3 regions of the Pseudarthrobacter leeuwenhoeki genome follow, and region 1 is predicted to be linked to each of the others. Evidence: riboswitches for the same ligand, from Rfam matches in the RefSeq annotation. Region 1 holds a riboswitch; each other region holds the start of a gene.
The links. Region 1 has a riboswitch for S-adenosylmethionine ahead of ACZYX4_RS13685 (DUF1737 domain-containing protein). Riboswitches for the same ligand answer to the same signal wherever they lie in the genome.

Region 1 (5,863 bases):
GGAACTGCGCAACATCTACGTGATCGAGCGCGGCTACGAGGACCTGGCCGAGCGGCTCAACACCATCGGCGCGAAGATCGAGTACTTCCAAGACTGAATCAGCTGAACCCGCCCGGGTCCAAGGACCCCGAGCGTTTCGGCGGATCCTGTCGCACAATGGAGTCATGCGCACCTTCGGCGTGGAAGAAGAACTCCTGATAGTGGACCCCGAAACGGGGATGCTGCTTGCCCTCGCCGACGTCATGCTGCCCAGCCTGGTTCCGCCCAGGCAGGACGCGGGCCCGGCCGACGCGGCGCGGTGGACCTTCCACGCTGACACCGATTTCAGCTACGAACTCAAACTTGAACAGATCGAAACCCGGACGCGTCCCTGCCTGGACTACACCGAACTGCTCCGGCAACTCAAGCAGGGCCGGGCCATCGCGGACCAGGCTGCGCGGGTCCATGGCGGCCGCGTCGCCGCCCTCGCCACCTCGCCGCAGGGCTCCGCCACCCACCTGACGCCGAATCCCCGCTATCAGACCATGGAGCAGCGCTTCGGGCTCACGGTCCGGAACCAGCTGACCTGCGGCCTGCATGTCCATACCTTTGTGGAGTCTCCGGAGGAAGGCGTGGCCGTGATGGACCGGATCCGCGACAAGCTCGCCGTTCTGATCGCCCTCAGCGCTAACTCCCCTTACTGGAACGGTGCGGAAACAGGGTTCGAAAGCTACCGCACCCAGGCGTGGAACCGCTGGCCGGGGTCGGGTCCCACCATGATCTTCGGCAGCCTGCCGGTCTACCGGCGGCTGGTGACCCGGCTGGTGGAAAGCGGCGTCCTGATGGACGAGGGGATGGTCTACTTCGATGCGCGGCTGTGCCGGCATCATCCCACCGTGGAGATCCGGGTCGCCGATGTCTGCCTGCGGGCCGAGGACGCAGCCCTGATGGCCGTGCTGGTGCGCGCGCTCGTCGAGTCGGCGTCCCGGGAATGGAACGACGGCGTCGATCCCGCCCCGGTGCCGACGCTGCTGCTGCGGATGGCCGCCTGGCAAGCCAGCAACTGCGGACTCCGGGGCCAGCTGCTGGACTTCGGAACCTTCACCCCGGCGCCGGCCGCGGACGTGGTCCACGCACTGGTGGACTTCGTGGCCCCGGTGCTCCAGGAGCAGGGCGAGCTGGACCTGGTGCGAGCGGGCGTCGGCCGGATCCTGGCGGAGGGCACCGGTTCGCAACTGCAGCGGGAGCCGTTCCACGCAGGCGGGCTGGCCGCCGTCGTCGAACGGGCCGTCACCGTGTCCGTGGAGGGAACCGTTACCGGGGACCCGGCCGACCAAAGCTCGTCCCTGGGCCGGGTCCGCCGCGGCTGACCCTTCACCACGGACCGGAACAGCGCTAGACCTGCTTGAGCGCCTGGCCGAGGTCCCGGGTCAAGTCCTCGACGTCCTCGAGGCCCACAGAGAGGCGCACCACGCCGTCACTGAGCCCGATCGCCGCTCGGCCCTCGGGCCCCATGGCGCGGTGCGTGGTGGTAGCGGGGTGGGTGATGAGCGACTTCGAATCGCCCAGGTTGTTGGAGATGTCGATGATCCGCAGCGCATCCAGCAGCGCGAAGGCGGCCTCTTTCGCCGAACGCCCGGGGGACGGGGAGAGCTCGAAGGTCAGCACGGTGCCCCCGGCCTTCATCTGCCGGGCGGCCAGTTCGAACTGCGGGTGGGACGGCAGCAGCGGATACTTGACGCATCTGACCGCGGGCTGCCCCTCAAGCCATTCGGCCAGCCGCAGCGCGGAGGTGGAGGAGTGGTTCACACGCAGGGCCATGGTTTCCAGACCCTTGGTGAGCACCCAGGCGTTGAACGCGGAGAGTGCCGGGCCGGTGTGGCGCATGAGCTGCTTGACCGGGCCCTCGATGAACTCCTTGGTGCCCAGGATCGCGCCGCCGAGCACCCGGCCCTGGCCGTCGATGTGTTTGGTCCCCGAATACACGATCACATCCGCGCCGAACTCCCCGCAGCGCTGCAGCAGGGGGGTGGCAAAGACGTTGTCGACGACGACCGTCGCCCCGGCGGCGTGCGCCAGCTCGCTGACGGCGGCGATGTCCACGATTTCCTGCATCGGGTTCGACGGCGATTCGAAGAAGACCGCCGTCGTCGGTTCGGACAGCGCGGACCGCCACTGCTCCAGGTCCGGGCCGTCCACAAAGACCGTCTCGACGCCCCAGCGGGGAAGGATTTCGTTGAGGATCACGAAGCAGGATCCAAACAGCGAACGGGCCGCGACTACCCGGTCGCCGGCGGCCAGCAGGGCGCCGAGGGCAGTGAAGACTGCGGACATGCCCGAGGCGGTGGCAAAGCAGGCCTGGGTGCCCTCGAGCAGCCGAAGCCGTTCCTGGAAGGTGGCCACCGAGGGGTTGCCGAAGCGGGAGTAAACGAAGCGCTCGTCTTCGCCGGTGAAGGCGCGCTCCGCGGCGGCCGCGGACTCGTAGACGAAACCGGAGTTCAGGAAGACCGGTTCGGACGTTTCCTGGAAGCCGGTGCGGTCGAGTCCGCCGCGGACGGCCTGCGTGTCGGCGCTCCAGCCGGCGGCGTCAGGGTTGAAGGCCACCTAGTGCTTTCCAAGCTTGCTGGGCAGGCCGCGGTTCTTCCAGCCGTTGACGGTGCGTTCGCCGTCGCGGTCCGGTTCGCCTTCGAAGCCCTCGAGGACGTTGTAGGAGGTGAATCCCGCCTCCGTCGCGGCGATCGCCGCGGCGATGGACCGCGCGCCCGAACGGCAGAGGAATACCAGTTCTGTGCCTCCGGCCGCGGGGGCCTGTTGTTCCAGTTGCAGCTTCAGCTGTTCTATGAACCGCGCATTGGGGATGCCGCCGGCCAGGTTCCACTGGATGAAAAGCGGGTCGTTCCGCCTGGTGCCCGCGGCAGCGGTGTCCGGGATGCCGATGTGGGCCCATTCACCCTCGGTGCGGACGTCCACCAGGATGGCGCCATCCTCAAGCTTGGCCCAGGCCTGAAGCGGGCTGAGGTCCCCGGCGTAGCTCACGCGTGGCCCTCGCCGTCGAACTCGAGATCATCCACGGCAGTGGCGACGGCGGCATCGGCGCTGGCGATCGCCGCCGGCAGCACGACGGCCTGCGCCACGATGACGCTGCTGCCGTTGAACGTGGCGGACGGGTTGCCGTGCAGCACGTAGCCCTCGGCGAGGGCGGCCGAGACGCGCTCGCAGAAGGCGCGGTCATCGGGGCCGGTGAACAGGCGGTACGCCAGTTTCTCCCCGGCGGCACCGGGGACTGCGGGGGACGGGGCGGGTGCTGTCCCGGGGACAGCGGGGGCGGACGCGTCAGGCATGACGGATCTCCTTCTTTCACGCTTGCAGCTCGAATGGTCGATATGCCGAGTATTCACCTGAAGCACCCCGCCGCGGAAAGGAGGGTTGCCGACCGGCCAGTCAGGGCTTGGCGCCGGTTCTCATTACTCACCAAAAACCTAACACCTGCGACGCCGGCCAGCACCGCCACCGGCGTCATCCTAGGTAACCGTGAGCCAGCTCCCCACACCCAGCTTGCTCAATGGCGTTTCCGCCTTCTGGTGATGACGTAGGCGCCGGTCAGGACCGCGAAAGCGCCTACCGCAGCGGCCAGAATTCTTGCTGGCGGCTGCGTGATAGCGGGCTCGGGGCTTGACGTCTTCCCTGAACCGTCAGCTGGCGGGATGGCGGGCTGGGCGCTTGACGACTTCCCTGAACCGTCAGATGGCGGGATGGCGGGCTGGGCGCTTGACGACTTCCCTGAACCGTCAGATGGCGGGGCCTTCGTGGGTTTCGTGCCCTGAGCGAACACCGCGGGCTCCACTCCCATAACGATCCGGTCGCCTGGCGTTGCACTCTTAAGGAGCCGGGTCACCGTGGGGAGGTCGGTGGAAATGCATCCAAAGGTGGGGGAATTTCCGGCGTGCAGGAAGATGGCGAAGGAAGCGCCCTGCACCGTGGGCATATCAGGTTCACGGTTCCAGTTGATGACTGCCGCCTGCTCGTAGTCGCCCTCCCGAAGGTAGAACCAAAGGTCTTCGTCGGCACCGCCATCCCGACCTTCAAAGTACTGGTTGTACGTCGGACCGGGTTCCCCGCCCCACCGCGAGTTGCGGTTAATAGTGTGGTACTTGAGTGCCGTTCCAGGATTTTTCCTGCCAAGCGCCTCGGTGAAGGAGAAGGACCCCGACGGCGAGAAGAGCGTGTCCTGCCACATTTTGCCCGGCGGGGCGAAACCGGATCTGCCCGCGAAACCCGTGCTTTGCCACTCCTGGATATACCCTGCACGAGTGCTGACGCACCCCGTAATGAGGACTTTTATGTCGCCATACGATTTCGCAGTGGCGAACGTCACCCGGCCCACTCCGTTGGTTGGGAACTGCACTTCGCCCGCGTTCAATCGCTCGCACGGGTTGGTCACCAGCCGGCCAGGAGGCGCGGCTGGGGCCGGAGCCGCCGAAAGACCCAGCACCGCTGCAATGGCAATAAGTGCTGTCACCAGAAGACTCATATTAGCTATCGCGGACCGCGCTGAACGCCAGCGCCGGCAGACGTGGGTACTCCGTCCCGTGCGCTGTCCTGGGGATCAGTCTCAGCCCCGGGGCCAGGGACTGCAGCGGAGTTCGCCGCCGCGTCTGCAGGGGCGTTATTCTCGAGCACCCGCTTGCGCGCCCGGTTGGCGCCGCTGGACACCAGGCGTTCCAGAGGGCCCTGCTTGCCTGCCGTTACGTTCCTCCAGATGATGGCGAAGAGCGCCGCCACGACCGTATGGATGGCCAGGGCTACCACGGTCCGGTTCTGGAGGAAGCCCGTGGCAAGGACTACGAGGTGCGCTGAGTACAGGGTCAGCGTCATTCCGCCCATTGCAGCCAGCGGCATGAGCGCCGCTGGTGCTTTGTTGGCGAGGATCAGCATGGCGCCCAGGACCACCGCGGCGATGCCGATGGTGTTGAGAAGTTCCATTGGCGTGGATGAATACGGTGACAGGATCGCCAGCCACCACCACGACGTCGTCGGGAGCGTGGGAAGAGGCCCCCAGGTCTGCACGTCGCGAATTCCTTCGGCGCCCAGCCATGGGGTGGATTCCAGCAGGCGGGCGCTGCCCCCGAGGGGCCCCATCAGGAGTGCGGAGACCAGCCATGAGCCTACTGCGAGTCCGAGCCCGCCGAGAGCCACTCTGACCTGCACCGCATGGGAACCCAGGTCAAGCCTGCCAAGCGCAAGGCCTGCGCAGACATAGGCCATCCAGGGGATGGCGGGGTAGGAGCCGCCTACCAACAGGTCCGAAACGGTCGCCGGGGGCATTGTCACGAGGGAGGCGAATGTTGGATCGACTCCGTCAAGGTTTGGCAATTGGTCGCGTACCGCCTGCATGAAAATGGGCCCGAGTACGGCAAAGCCAAGGGCGGCGGCCGCGAGTACGCGGGGGCCCTGCCCCAACAACGGAACCGCCATCAGGAACAGTGTCCCGTAGTAGGCCAGGATGATGGCGGCCGGCGGGTTGAGGGAGGCGAGGAGCAGGCCGATGGAGAGGATGATGATGGCCCGTACTGCCAGGGACGCCTTCGCCGCCGTGAGCGCCCTACCCGTGAGCGGCGTCATCCTGCCTGCGGTGAAGGTCAACGAAATCCCGGCAAGCAGGGCGAACAGACCAGCCGATGTGCCTGACAAAATGGTCCAGGCCAACGTCGGCTGGAAGTTCTCGTCAAACCCATCCAGGATGTGGATAGCCATCATGCCGATCAGGGCGATTCCCCGGGCGACGTCGACGCCGATGAGGCGCTGCTTTTTGGTCGATGTCATGACAGTTCCTTGCTCAAGGTGATTCCTAGGCGGGTCATACGGGTTGTGAGGATGGAACCCT
Region 2 (5,863 bases), on a different contig from region 1:
CATCCGGCCCGCACCGCTGCACGGCGGTGTTGTCCACAGCTACGCCGACCACCGCATGGCCACGGCCGGCGCCGTTCTGGGCCTGGCCGTTCCCGGCATCGAGGTCGAGGACATTGCGACCACCGCCAAGACCATGCCCGGCTTCCCGCAGCTGTGGGAGTCCATGCTCGCCCAGGGCACCGCCGGCAGCGCAGCCCCCGCAGAGGTCTCCGCCGCAGGCCCGGCCCCGGCAGAGAAGGACACCGCCCGTGGCACGCAGCACTGACTCCTGGGACGAATCCGACGTCCGGATCCGCCCCAACAAGAAGGGCACGCGCCCCCGCACCAAGGACCGGCCCGCCTACGACGACGCCGTCACGGGGCGGATCATCACCGTTGACCGCGGACGCTACACCGCCGTCGTCGCCGAGGGCACCCCGGAAGAACGCAAGATCATCGCCGCCCGGGCCCGGGAACTGCGCCGCAACCCCGTCGTCGCCGGCGACTTCGTCTCCCTCGTCGGGGACGTCAGCGGCGAACCGGACACCCTGGCACGGCTGGTCAAGATCCAGGACCGCAGGACGCTGCTGCGGCGCAGCGCCGACGACACCGACCCGATCGAGCGCGCCGTCGTCGCCAATGCCGACACGCTGGTGATCGTGGTGGCGGCCGCCAATCCGGAGCCCCGGACCGGGTTCATCGACCGCGCCCTCGTGGCCGCGTACGACGCCGGAATCGAACCGTTGCTGCTCGTCACCAAGGCCGACGTCAAGGATCCCGCGGAACTCCTCTCCAACTACCAGCACCTTGCCTTCCCGGTGATCATCTCCAGGACGGCGGACTCCGCCGCGTCCGGCATCGATGCCCGCTCGGATGACGGGCTCTCGGCCCGTCTGGACAAGGACGCAGTCTCCCAGCTGCGCGCCCACCTCGACGGGAAGGTCACCGTCATGCTGGGCCACTCCGGCGTCGGCAAGTCCACCATGGTCAACGCCCTGACCGGCGCCGAGCGCGCCACCGGCGGCGTCAACGCCGTGACCGGGCGCGGCCGCCACACCTCCTCCTCCGCGCTGGCCCTCAAGGTCAATGATGCGCCGCCGGGAAGCTGGATCATCGACACCCCCGGCATCCGATCCTTCGGCCTGGCCCATGTGGACCCCGACCGGATCCTGCGGTCCTTCCCCGATCTTGAGCCCGGCACCGACGGCTGCGAGCGGGGCTGCAAGCACGATTCCAGCGCCGTGAACTGCGGCGTGGACGCCTGGGTGGCCGCCGGCCATGCGGGTGAGTCCGGCCCCGCCCGGCTCACCTCACTCCGCCGCCTGCTGGGGACCGACCCGCGGATGGAAGCCCAGGACGTCAAGGAACTGGGCACCGTCTCCTAGTCCGGGAGGGGGGCTGTCCGGCCCTCAGCCGGCCCGCGCCGGGCCCGCTCCTGCGGCGCAGCCACGTGGCCTCCCGCCCCGCAGCCCGCTTTGGCGGTAGTTTGGAACCATGAGTCAACCCGCTTCGAGCTACAACGATGACCTGCGCCTTGCCCATGTACTGGCAGATTCCGTAGATTCCCAGACCATGAGCCGCTTCAAGGCACTCGACCTTCGGATTGAGACGAAGCCGGACCTGACGCCGGTGACCGACGCCGACAAATCGGTCGAGGAGGCCATCCGCGGCCAGCTGTCCCGCTCCCGTCCGCGCGACGCCGTCCTCGGCGAGGAGTTCGGCAGTTCCGGCCATGGCTCCCGCCGCTGGATCATCGACCCGATCGACGGGACCAAGAATTTCGTCCGCGGCGTCCCGGTCTGGGCCACGCTGATTGCCCTCGTCGACGAGGGTGAGCCGGTTGTCGGCGTCGTGAGCGCGCCGGCGCTGGGCAAGCGCTGGTGGGCCGCCAAGGGCGCCGGGGCATACATGGGCCGTTCGCTGGCGGCCGCCACCCGGCTGAAAGTCTCCAACGTCTCCAAGCTCTCGGACGCCTCCCTGTCGTATTCCAGCCTGGGCGGCTGGAAGCAGCGCGGCAACCTCGACGAGTTCCTGGACCTCACCGAGAAGGTCTGGCGCACCCGCGCGTACGGCGATTTCTGGTCCTACTGCCTCGTGGCCGAAGGTGCTGTCGACATCGCCTGCGAGCCCGAACTGAACCTCTACGACATGGCCGCGCTGGTCCCGATCATCACCGAGGCCGGGGGACGCTTCACCTCCCTCGAAGGCGAAGACGGCCCGTTCGGCGGCAACGCCCTGGCCACCAACTCCATCCTGCATTCGGAGGTCCTCAAGCGCCTCAACCCGGACCTGGACGACCTGCTCTAGGCACCTCCGGGGCGTTCCGCAGTCCCCGGACCGTGTCCCGTAACAAAGCACTTCACATTCCTGCCCCGCCTTTTGGGCGGCAGCAGGCATGACCTACGCTCGAAGCAGGTCACGAGTGCCAGCGCGAAACCCCGGTTTGCTGGCCGGCAACCCTCCATTCGCGGCGGGGTGCCCCGGGTGACGACCTGGCCGGTCCGGAACGGACCCGGCAAGCGCGGATCCCCGGCGTGTGGGGTCCTATTCGAGCGAGGTCCCATGACGACTGCCACCATTCCCGCCAGCCCTGAAATCCGGACCGGCTCCAGCCAGGCCCGTCCCGACCCGCGGTTCACCGTGGCCCGCCGGCCGCTGGCCGCAGTGACCGGCGCCGAGATCCAGGCACCACTGATCCAGGGCGGACACGTCCGCTACGCCAACCTGGACTACGGCGCCTCGGCCCCTGCCCTGTCCGTGGTCTCGGCCTACCTCAATGAGATCCTGCCGTTCTACGCCAGCGTCCACCGCGGCGCCGGCTACGCCTCGCAGATCAGCACCTCGGTCTATGAGAACGCCCGCACCATCGTCCGGGAGTTCGTGGGCGGCCGGCCAGACGATGCGGTGATCTTCACCCGGAACACCACCGATTCGCTGAACCTGCTGGCCGGCTGCCTGCCCGCCGCCGGCGGCGGGCACACCGGCGAGGTGCTGTACCTCGACATCGAGCACCATGCCAACCTGCTGCCGTGGCAGCGCGTCCCGCACCGCAGCGTCATCGCCGCCGCCACGCTCGCGGCCACCCTGGAACTGCTCCGCGCGGAGCTCGCGCCCGGCGGCGTCAGCCTGCTCGCCGTGACCGGCGCCTCCAACGTCACCGGTGAGATCCTGCCGATCCGGGCCCTGGCTGCCCTGGCCCACGACTACGGCGCCAGGATCGTCGTCGACGCCGCCCAGCTGGCGCCGCACCGGCGGATCGACATCGCCGCGGACGACGTCGACTACCTCGCCTTCTCCGGGCACAAGCTCTACGCACCGTTCGGCGCCGGGGTCCTGATCGGCCGTCCCGACTGGCTCGACGCCGGTACCCCGCACCTGGCCGGCGGCGGAGCCGTGCAGGACGCCCGGATTGACAGTGTCAGCTGGACCACCGGCCCCGCCCGGCATGAAGGCGGTTCCCCCAACGTCCTCGGCGCCGCCACCCTGGCCCGGGCCACCCAGGTGATCGCCGGCCTGGACGTGGACCAGTGGCACGCGCACGAGAACGCGATCCGCTCCTTCCTCATCGAGGGCCTCGCCCGGATCGACGGCGTGACGGTGCACCAGATCTTCTCGGACAGTGCGTCCTTCGACTCTCCGGCAGGCACCGGGCCCGGCACCACCGCGGGTACCGGCACGATCGGCGTCGTCAATTTCTCGGTGGAAGGCTACGACGCGGGCCTCGTGGCGGCCTACCTGTCAGCCGAACACGGCATCGGGCTGCGGGACGGCCGCTTCTGCGCGCACCCCCTGCTGCGGCGGCTCGGGCTTCCCTCGGGCTCGCTGCGTGCCAGTTTCGGCGTGGGTTCCCGGCTGGAGGACGCCCAGCGGCTGCTCGCCGCCCTCCAGGAGCTGCGCCGGGCCGGCCTCGGCTGGGACTACGTCGTTGATGCCGGGCGCTGGGTGCCGTCCAACGACACCCGCAGCTACCCGCACTGGGCCCCCAACACGCCCGGCACCGCCGGCGCGGCCCCCTGCAGCCAGGACTGAGAGCACCACGGGGGTCCCGGCGGGGAATCCCCGGCGCTGCCGGGTGCGGTAAATTCGAAAGGTACCCATCCGGACCTGCCCAAGGAGATCGCACGTGGCACGCGGTGGACCCAAACTGCATGAGGAACGCCGCCAGGAGCTGGGCCAGAGTTTCCAGGACGGCGGGGAACACTACGAGCGCGTCCGCCCCGGGTACCCCGCCGATTCGGCGCACTGGCTGATCCCGCCGGGCGCGAAGGACGCCGCGGACCTCGGCGCCGGCACCGGGAAGTTCACGGCACTGCTTCTCGCGCGCGGTCTGCACACGGTGGCGGTGGACCCTTCCGCCGACATGCTGGACCAGTTGCGCCGGACGCTCCCGGCCGTCACCGCCGTCGAGGGTACCGCCGAGCACACCGGCCTGCCCGCCGGGGCGTTCGACGTCGTGACCGTCGCCCAGGCCTGGCACTGGTGCGATCCGCTCCTGGCAAGCACGGAGACCGCCCGGATCCTCCGCCCCCACGGCGTGCTGGGGCTGATCTGGAACCAGCTGGACACGTCCGTTCCGTGGGTCCACCGGCTCTCGCGCATCATGCATGCCGGCGATGTCCACAAGCCGGATTTCACACCGCCGCTTGGGCCGGAATTCACGGGGCTTCAGAGCCACCTCACCCGCTGGGAGGATCCTGTGCGCACCGCTGACATTCTGGAGCTGACGAAGTCCCGCAGCTACTACCTGGCGGCCAGCGGGACGATCCGGGCCAAGGTCCTGGGCAACCTCGGCTGGTACCTGCACGAGCACCTCGGCCACCACCCCGAAGACGTCATCCCGCTCCCCTATCTGACACAGAGCTGGCGGGCCGTCCTGGCCTGACTCCGGCGGGGCGGCACTTCATGACTGTCGGCATTGCCCCGGGCAGGCACCCTGCCCTATAGTAATTTCGGTCTGCCTAATAATTATTTGTAGGCGTTTGCAAACTCCGGTGCCGGCGCCAACTGCCGCGTCGCCGTCGACGCACCTACCCAGGGAGCCCGCCGTGCTGGAAGTAACAGGACACGACTCTACGGCGCCGGAAGCACCCGCCCGGGGAAAACCGGGCGGCCGTGCCATGATTGGCCTGCTGGGCCCGGCGTTCGTCGCCGCGATCGCCTACGTGGACCCCGGCAACGTTGCGGCGAATCTCACGGCCGGCGCCCGGTACGGCTACCTTCTTGTCTGGGTCCTGGTGGCCGCCAACCTCATGGCTGTACTGGTGCAGTTCCAGTCCGCCAAGCTCGGCATCGTCACCGGGAAAAGCCTTCCCGAGATCCTCGGCGAGCGGCTCAAGCCGTTCTGGCGCCGTGCGTTCTGGGTCCAGGCCGAGTTCGTGGCCGCCGCCACCGACCTTGCCGAGGTGGTGGGTGGTGCGATCGCGCTCTACCTGCTCTTTGGGCTGCCCCTGCCCCTCGGCGCCCTGATCGTCGGCGGCGTCTCCATGGCCCTGCTCGCCGTGCAGGCCCGGAACAACCAGCGGCCCTTCGAGTTCATCATCATGTTCCTGCTCGGCATCATCACGATCGGATTCCTGGCCGGCCTCTTCATCAGTCCGCCCGACCCTGCGGGCGTCGCCGCAGGACTGATTCCGGGGTTCCAGGGTCCGGACACCGTGCTGCTGGCCGCCAGCATGCTCGGCGCCACGGTGATGCCGCACGCCATCTACGTCCACTCGGCCCTGTCCAGGGACAGGCACCGTCCGGACCCAAATCTTTACATCTCCCCGAAGGCCCTCGCCCGCCTCGTCAAGGCAACCCGCTGGGACGTCGTGGCGGCCCTTGCGGTCGCCGGCATCGTGAACATCGGCATGCTGCTGCTGGCCGCATCGACCCTGGGCGGCGC
Region 3 (5,863 bases), on a different contig from region 1:
GGTAGCGGCCGCGCCCGGCGAGGGATCCGGCTTCCAGCGGGGCCTCGGCGTCCTGGGCGTTCCGGCCGAAGCGTCCGTCCAGCTCCGCGGCCGAGCGGTAGGTGATGTGCGCGATCCGCCGGGCCAGGGCCAGGCCCGCTTCCGGCTCCGGACCTCCGTAGTAGTTCCCGCCCTTGAAGTTGGGGTCCTGCCGGATGGCGAGGGTCTGCGCCTGGGCGAAGGCGATCTGCTCGGCGGTGCTGCTGGCGCCGACCGAAATCACGCCGCAGCGCCGGACCCGCTCCGGGTAGCTGACGGCCCATTCCAGGGCGCGCGCCCCGCCCAGGGAACCGCCGAGCACGGCGTACCAGCTCCGGATGCCCAGGGCATCCGCCAGCCTGGCCTCGGCCTCCGTGGTGTCCCGCAGCGTCACGAGCGGGAACCGTGAGCCCCAGGGTTTTCCGTCGGGCGCCGCCGACGACGGCCCCGTCGAGCCGTAGCAGCCGCCGAGGATGTTGATCGAGACGACGAAGTACTTGTCCGTGTCCACCGGGGCTCCGGGGCCCGCGAGCTGCTCCCACCAGCCCGGCTCCTCGCTGGCGCCCTGCGTGACGTGGGTGTCACCCGTCAGCGCATGCTCGATCAGCACCGCATTGGAGCGGTCCGGGTTGAGGGTCCCCCACGTCTCGTAGCCGAGGGTAGCGTCCGGCAGCAGGGCCCCGGATTCGAGCTTGAGGTCGCCGATCCGGAGGTGCCGGACCGTTCCGTCCGGGACCGGGGCATGGGGGTGGGCGGTCGTGCTTACAGGCACACCCTGGCGGGTGACGGCAATGCTCATGTGAGGACCTAACTTCGCGCTTGCCCGCCGTCAGATGACCGGCAGGCCAGGTCTTCACCCGGGGCACCCCGCCGCAAAAGGAGGGTTGCCGGCCAGCAAGCCGGGGCTGTCACTGGCACTCATGACCTCCACTGAGTGTACGAAATGCGGCGGCCCGGTGGCGAAGATTGTGACGAACTTAAGACTCACCCCGGTCTTGCCGCAGTTAACCCCGGGCCCCGGGGCCCGGGCGCCCCGGGGCCGGGACGCCGGGCGGTGCTCAGGCGGTTTTGGCCGCCCGGAATCCGGCGTCGAGGTCGGCCAGGATGTCGTCGATGTGCTCCAGGCCCACGGAGAGCCGGACCAGGCCGGGATTCACGCCGGCCGCGGTCTGCTGTTCCGGGGAGAGCTGGCTGTGGGTGGTCGACGCCGGGTGGATGACGAGGGAGCGCACGTCGCCGATGTTGGCCACGTGCGAGTGCAGTTCGAGGGCGTCGACGAAGCGTTTGCCCGCCTCGGCTCCCCCGGCAAGGTTGAAGGAAACGACGGCACCGGTCCCCTTCGGGCCGTACTTGCGGCCGCGCTCGTACCAGGGGCTGGACGGCAGCCCCGCGTAGGCGACCGATTCGACGTCGTCCCTGGCCTCGAGCCATTCGGCCACTTTGATGGCGTTGGCGACGTGCCGCTCCATCCGCAGGCTCAGGGTCTCGATGCCCTGGGAGATGAGGAAGGCGTTGAACGGGGACACCGCGGAGCCGAGGTCGCGCAGCAACTGGACGCGCGCCTTGAGGATGAAGGAGAGATTGGCACCGAGGGCACCGTCCGCACCGAGGTCCCGGGCGTAGACCAGGCCGTTGTAGGTGGGGTCCGGGGTGTTGAAGCCGGGGAAACGCTCCGGGTCCCTGCCGAAGTCGAAGTTGCCGGAATCCACGATCACGCCCGCGATCGCGGTGCCGTGGCCGCCAAGGTACTTGGTGGCGGAATGCACCACAATGTCCGCACCCCACTCGATCGGCCGGATCAGGTACGGGGTGGAGAGCGTGTTGTCCACGATCAGCGGGACACCGGCCTCGTGCGCCACCTCCGAGATGCCCTCGATGTCCAGCACATCCTGGCGGGGGTTGGAGACCACTTCGCCGAAGAACAGCTTGGTGTTGGGCTGCACGGCGTCACGCCACTGGGCCAGGTTGTCCGGATCCTCGACGAAGGTGACGGAGATGCCGAACTTCTTCAGCGTGTGCGCCAGCAGGTTGTACGTGCCGCCGTAAAGGCTGGGGCTGGCCACCACATGGTCGCCGGCCTCGGCGACGTTCATGATCGCCAGGGTCTCCGCAGCCATGCCGGAGCTCAGCAGCAGGGCCGCGAGTCCGCCCTCCAGGCTGGCCACCCGCTGTTCCACGGCGTCCTGGGTGGGGTTGCCGATCCGGGTGTAGATGGGAGCCAGTTCGGCAAGGGCGAAGCGGTTGGCGGCGCTTTCGGCGCTGGGGAAGACGAACGACGTCGTCTGGTAGATCGGCAGTGAGCGGGCGCCGGTGACGCTGTCCGGCTCCTGGCCGGCGTGGATCTGGCGGGTTTCAAAGGACCAGGCACTGGACATTGGGACACTCCTCAAGGGGCTGGGCCCAGGCATCCCGCGAACTCGTTGGCCCGGGACTGCACTGGTGCCGCGCTTGCCGTCCGGCGGATGCCGGTCGGCCAGGTCTTCACCCGGGGCACCCCACCGCGTGACGAGGGTTGCCGACCAGCAAGCCGGGGCTGTGTGCTGGCACTCATGACCTGCAACCAGTCTAGGAACCGGTTCCGGTTGTGGATGCCTTTGTGACACGAACATGAAGTTTCACGTCCGGTGGGACAGGAAAGCCCTGCCGTCCGCCGAGGTGACGCGGATCAGTGCCGGCGGGGATCCCCGAAAATGACATCCCACCACGGTTAGGAGATCCTAAGCTGAGAGCCGCATCACAAAGTGCCAAGATGAGGGCATGCGCATGGATCACGTCTCTTACGCCTGTGAACAAGATGGCCTAGCTGCCACCACCGAACGAATTGCGTCTGCCCTCGGCGTCGAAGCCGTGAAGGGCGGAGTACACCCCAGATTCGGGACCCGCAACATGATCATCCCGCTCGCGGGACACAAATATGTCGAGATCGTGGAGGTCCTGAACCACCCCGCGTCCGACAAGGCCCCCTTCGGCCAGGCCGTCCGCGCCCGCTCCGAAGCAGGCGGCGGCTGGATGGGCTGGTGCGTTGAAGTTGACGACCTTGCCCCGTTCGAGGAGCGGCTCGGCCGCGCCGCCGTCAACGGCAACCGCAAGTTCCCGGACGGCCGTGAGCTGGTCTGGAAGCAGATCGGCATCCTCGGACTCATCTCCGATCCCCAGGTCCCCTACATGCTCAAGTGGGAAGGCGATCCGGACCTCCACCCGTCGAAGGCCTACGAGAGCAACGTCAAGATGTCCGCCCTGACGATTGCCGGTTCGGCGCAGCGTGTCACCGAATGGCTCGGCGTCCCGGTCGAGAAGCCGCTGGAAGACGTGGCCGTGAACTGGCTCGCCCCCCGCGGGACGCCCGGCATCCTGTCCGTCACGTTCGAGACGGCTTCCGGAGCCGTTACGATCTGACGCTTCACCGCCCCACACTTCGGCCGCCATCAGCGGGTGCCAATGACGTCACCCACCGATGGCGGCCGATACTTTTTAAAGCCCCAGCCCCAGCCCCGCCCCCGCCCGGAGGTGCACGGCCCGGCCCGGCCCGGAGGTGCGCGGCCCCGCCCGGCGTCCCGCACTGCAGGGCAACGCGGGGTCACATCGCGCCCGTCCGGAGGCCCCGGATGGGCGCGATGTGACCCCGCGTTGTTTTGTCGCGTTGTTTTGTCGCGTTGTTTTGTCGCGTTGTTTTGTCGCGTTGTTTTGTCGCGTTGCTTTATGCAGACTCAGCCGAGGCCGATGGACCGGCCGAAGAGGCTGAAGCCGACGAACGCCACGATGTCCAGCACGGCGTGGGCGATCACGAGCGGCATCAGCCGGCGGGTTTTGGTATAGGCGTACGCGAAGATGACGCCCATGATGGCGTTGCCGATGAACGGCCCGAAGCCCTGGTAGAGGTGGTAGCTGCCGCGCAGCATGGAACTGGCGAAGATGGCCAGCGGCAGGCTCCAGCCGAGCTTGGGGAGCCGGTCCAGCAGGTAACCCACCACGATCACTTCCTCCACGATCCCGTGGCGGATCGCGGAGAGGACCAGCACCGGCACGGTCCACCAGTAGGAATCCAGCGCGCTGGGGATGATCGCCGTCGTGATGCCCAGCGCCCGGCCCGCGGCGTACAGTCCCAGGGACGGGATGCCGATCAGCGCCGCCAGGCCGAACCCCTGCAGCAGGTCCCTGCCGGGGCGGGCGAAATTGAGGCCCAGCTTCTGGAACGCCGTGACGCCGCGGCTGCCGCCTCCGGACGGGCCAGACGTGCGGTGGTCCGTGAGGAAATAGAGTGCCAGGACCACCGGCACCAGGGCGAAGAGGATGTCCAGCAGCTGGTAGGTGAGATCGAAGTATTCGCGGCTGCTTTGCGACCGGTTCAGGGTGGAGCTGCCCTCCGCCAGCGGCGCCCGGGTCAGCTTGTCCAGCAGCTGAACGACCGAGTACACGGCGGACTGCCCCAGGGACAGGCCCAGGACAATCCAGACTTCTAACCGCAAACGGCGGCGGGCGGGAACGAGCATGTTCCTATCTTGCCCGGTCTTGGCTTGCGCTGCCCGCCCGGCGTTCACGCCTATGCTTGGGGTTTATGAGTGCGCCCGGGAAAATCATCATGATCCGGCACGGCCAGTCCGCGGCCAACGCCGACACCTCGATCTACAACCGGGTGCCCGATTACCGGATTCCGCTGACCGTCCTCGGCGTGGAGCAGGCCCGGGCGGCCGGCGAGCAGGTCCGGCGGCTGCTGGACGGCCGTCCGGTGTGCGTGTACGTCTCCCCTTACCTGCGGGCCTACCAGACCCTCGAGGCGCTCAACCTCGGTCCGCTGGTGGAGCGGGTGATCGAGGAGCCGCGGCTGCGGGAGCAGGACTGGGCCAACTTCCAGATCGCCGGTGAGATCGAGGACCAGAAGGAACTCCGGAACGCCTACGGCCACTTCTTCTACCGCTTCCGGGAAGGCGAGTCCGGCTCGGATGTCTATGACCGGATCTCCTCGTTCATGGAGACCCTGTACCGGCACTGGTCCCGACCCAGTTACGCCCCCAACGCACTGTTTGTCACCCACGGGCTCACCATGCGGCTGTTCTGCATGCGCTGGTTCCACTGGTCCGTGGAGTACTTCGAATCCCTCAACAATCCGGACAACGCCGAGGTCCGCACCCTGTACCGCAGCGGGGACGGCAAGTACGAGCTGGACAAGCCGTTCAGCCAGTGGGAGGACCGGCGCGTCGATGAGACGGTACTGGACGCCCCGCCGATGATCTTCTAACAGCCGCGGGTCATTCCGGAACCCGGGCGATCACCTGCCGGAACTTCCCGCTCGACCCGCTCTGTTCCGGCGGCTCTTCCGCACGGACGACGTCGACGTTCCCCAGTTCCAGCCCGGCGAGGTACTCCCGCAGCTTCCCCGACGCCGCGTGCCACACCGCCGCGGCGTCGGCGCCGGGTTCGGGTTCGAGCCGGAGCCGGAGGGTCGCCGGACCCGTCTGGAGGAGCTGGCTGCGGTGCAGTCCGGGCGTTTCGTTGAGCACGGATCCGATGGCGAGCGGAAGGACCCGGACCGTGGTTCCGTCGGCGGCCGGCAGCCGCAGGACGTCGTCGCGGCGGCCCGCGACCCGGATGGCCGGCAGCGGGCTGCCGCACCCGCACGGGCCGGCCTTCGCCAGCACCGAGTCGCCGAGGTCGTAGCAGATGATGGGCTGCACGCGGTTGGCGAGGTTGGTGAGCCGCACGGTGTGGGAGTACTCCCCCGGCGGCGTGGGGGCGTAGTCGGCCCCGACCGGTTCCAGGATGGCCCAGTCGCTGTTTACGTGCAGCCAGCCGCGGCCGCAGTCGAACGCCAGCGGGGTGAACTCGGAGGCCGCGTAGGCATGAACGC

Region 2: another riboswitch for S-adenosylmethionine. It lies ahead of ACZYX4_RS03280 (aminotransferase class V-fold PLP-dependent enzyme); the one in region 1 lies ahead of ACZYX4_RS13685 (DUF1737 domain-containing protein).
Region 3: another riboswitch for S-adenosylmethionine. It lies ahead of ACZYX4_RS04430 (bifunctional o-acetylhomoserine/o-acetylserine sulfhydrylase); the one in region 1 lies ahead of ACZYX4_RS13685 (DUF1737 domain-containing protein).

What each region holds. Positions count from the first base shown of each region.
Region 1 covers NZ_JBVAYY010000014.1:44,492-50,354, forward strand. Annotated here, with positions in the region: gene ACZYX4_RS13665 (UDP-N-acetylglucosamine 1-carboxyvinyltransferase) at 1-97, shown strand, start outside; gene ACZYX4_RS13670 (glutamate--cysteine ligase 2) at 165-1,349, shown strand; gene ACZYX4_RS13675 (O-succinylhomoserine sulfhydrylase) at 1,375-2,583, opposite strand; gene ACZYX4_RS13680 (rhodanese-like domain-containing protein) at 2,584-3,015, opposite strand; gene ACZYX4_RS13685 (DUF1737 domain-containing protein) at 3,012-3,320, opposite strand; SAM riboswitch class IV at 3,334-3,448, opposite strand; gene ACZYX4_RS13690 (hypothetical protein) at 3,539-4,354, opposite strand; gene ACZYX4_RS13695 (heparan-alpha-glucosaminide N-acetyltransferase domain-containing protein) at 4,516-5,802, opposite strand; gene dapA (4-hydroxy-tetrahydrodipicolinate synthase) at 5,837-5,863, opposite strand, start outside.
Region 2 covers NZ_JBVAYY010000003.1:40,522-46,384, reverse strand. Annotated here, with positions in the region: gene aroA (3-phosphoshikimate 1-carboxyvinyltransferase) at 1-265, shown strand, start outside; gene rsgA (ribosome small subunit-dependent GTPase A) at 249-1,364, shown strand; gene hisN (histidinol-phosphatase) at 1,474-2,286, shown strand; SAM riboswitch class IV at 2,394-2,507, shown strand; gene ACZYX4_RS03280 (aminotransferase class V-fold PLP-dependent enzyme) at 2,542-4,008, shown strand; gene ACZYX4_RS03275 (class I SAM-dependent methyltransferase) at 4,103-4,861, shown strand; gene ACZYX4_RS03270 (Nramp family divalent metal transporter) at 5,097-5,863, shown strand, end outside.
Region 3 covers NZ_JBVAYY010000004.1:36,041-41,903, reverse strand. Annotated here, with positions in the region: gene metX (homoserine O-acetyltransferase MetX) at 1-817, opposite strand, end outside; SAM riboswitch class IV at 829-944, opposite strand; gene ACZYX4_RS04430 (bifunctional o-acetylhomoserine/o-acetylserine sulfhydrylase) at 1,077-2,393, opposite strand; SAM riboswitch class IV at 2,458-2,573, opposite strand; gene ACZYX4_RS04425 (VOC family protein) at 2,776-3,414, shown strand; gene ACZYX4_RS04420 (CPBP family intramembrane glutamic endopeptidase) at 3,726-4,508, opposite strand; gene ACZYX4_RS04415 (histidine phosphatase family protein) at 4,574-5,254, shown strand; gene ACZYX4_RS04410 (phenylacetate--CoA ligase family protein) at 5,265-5,863, opposite strand, start outside.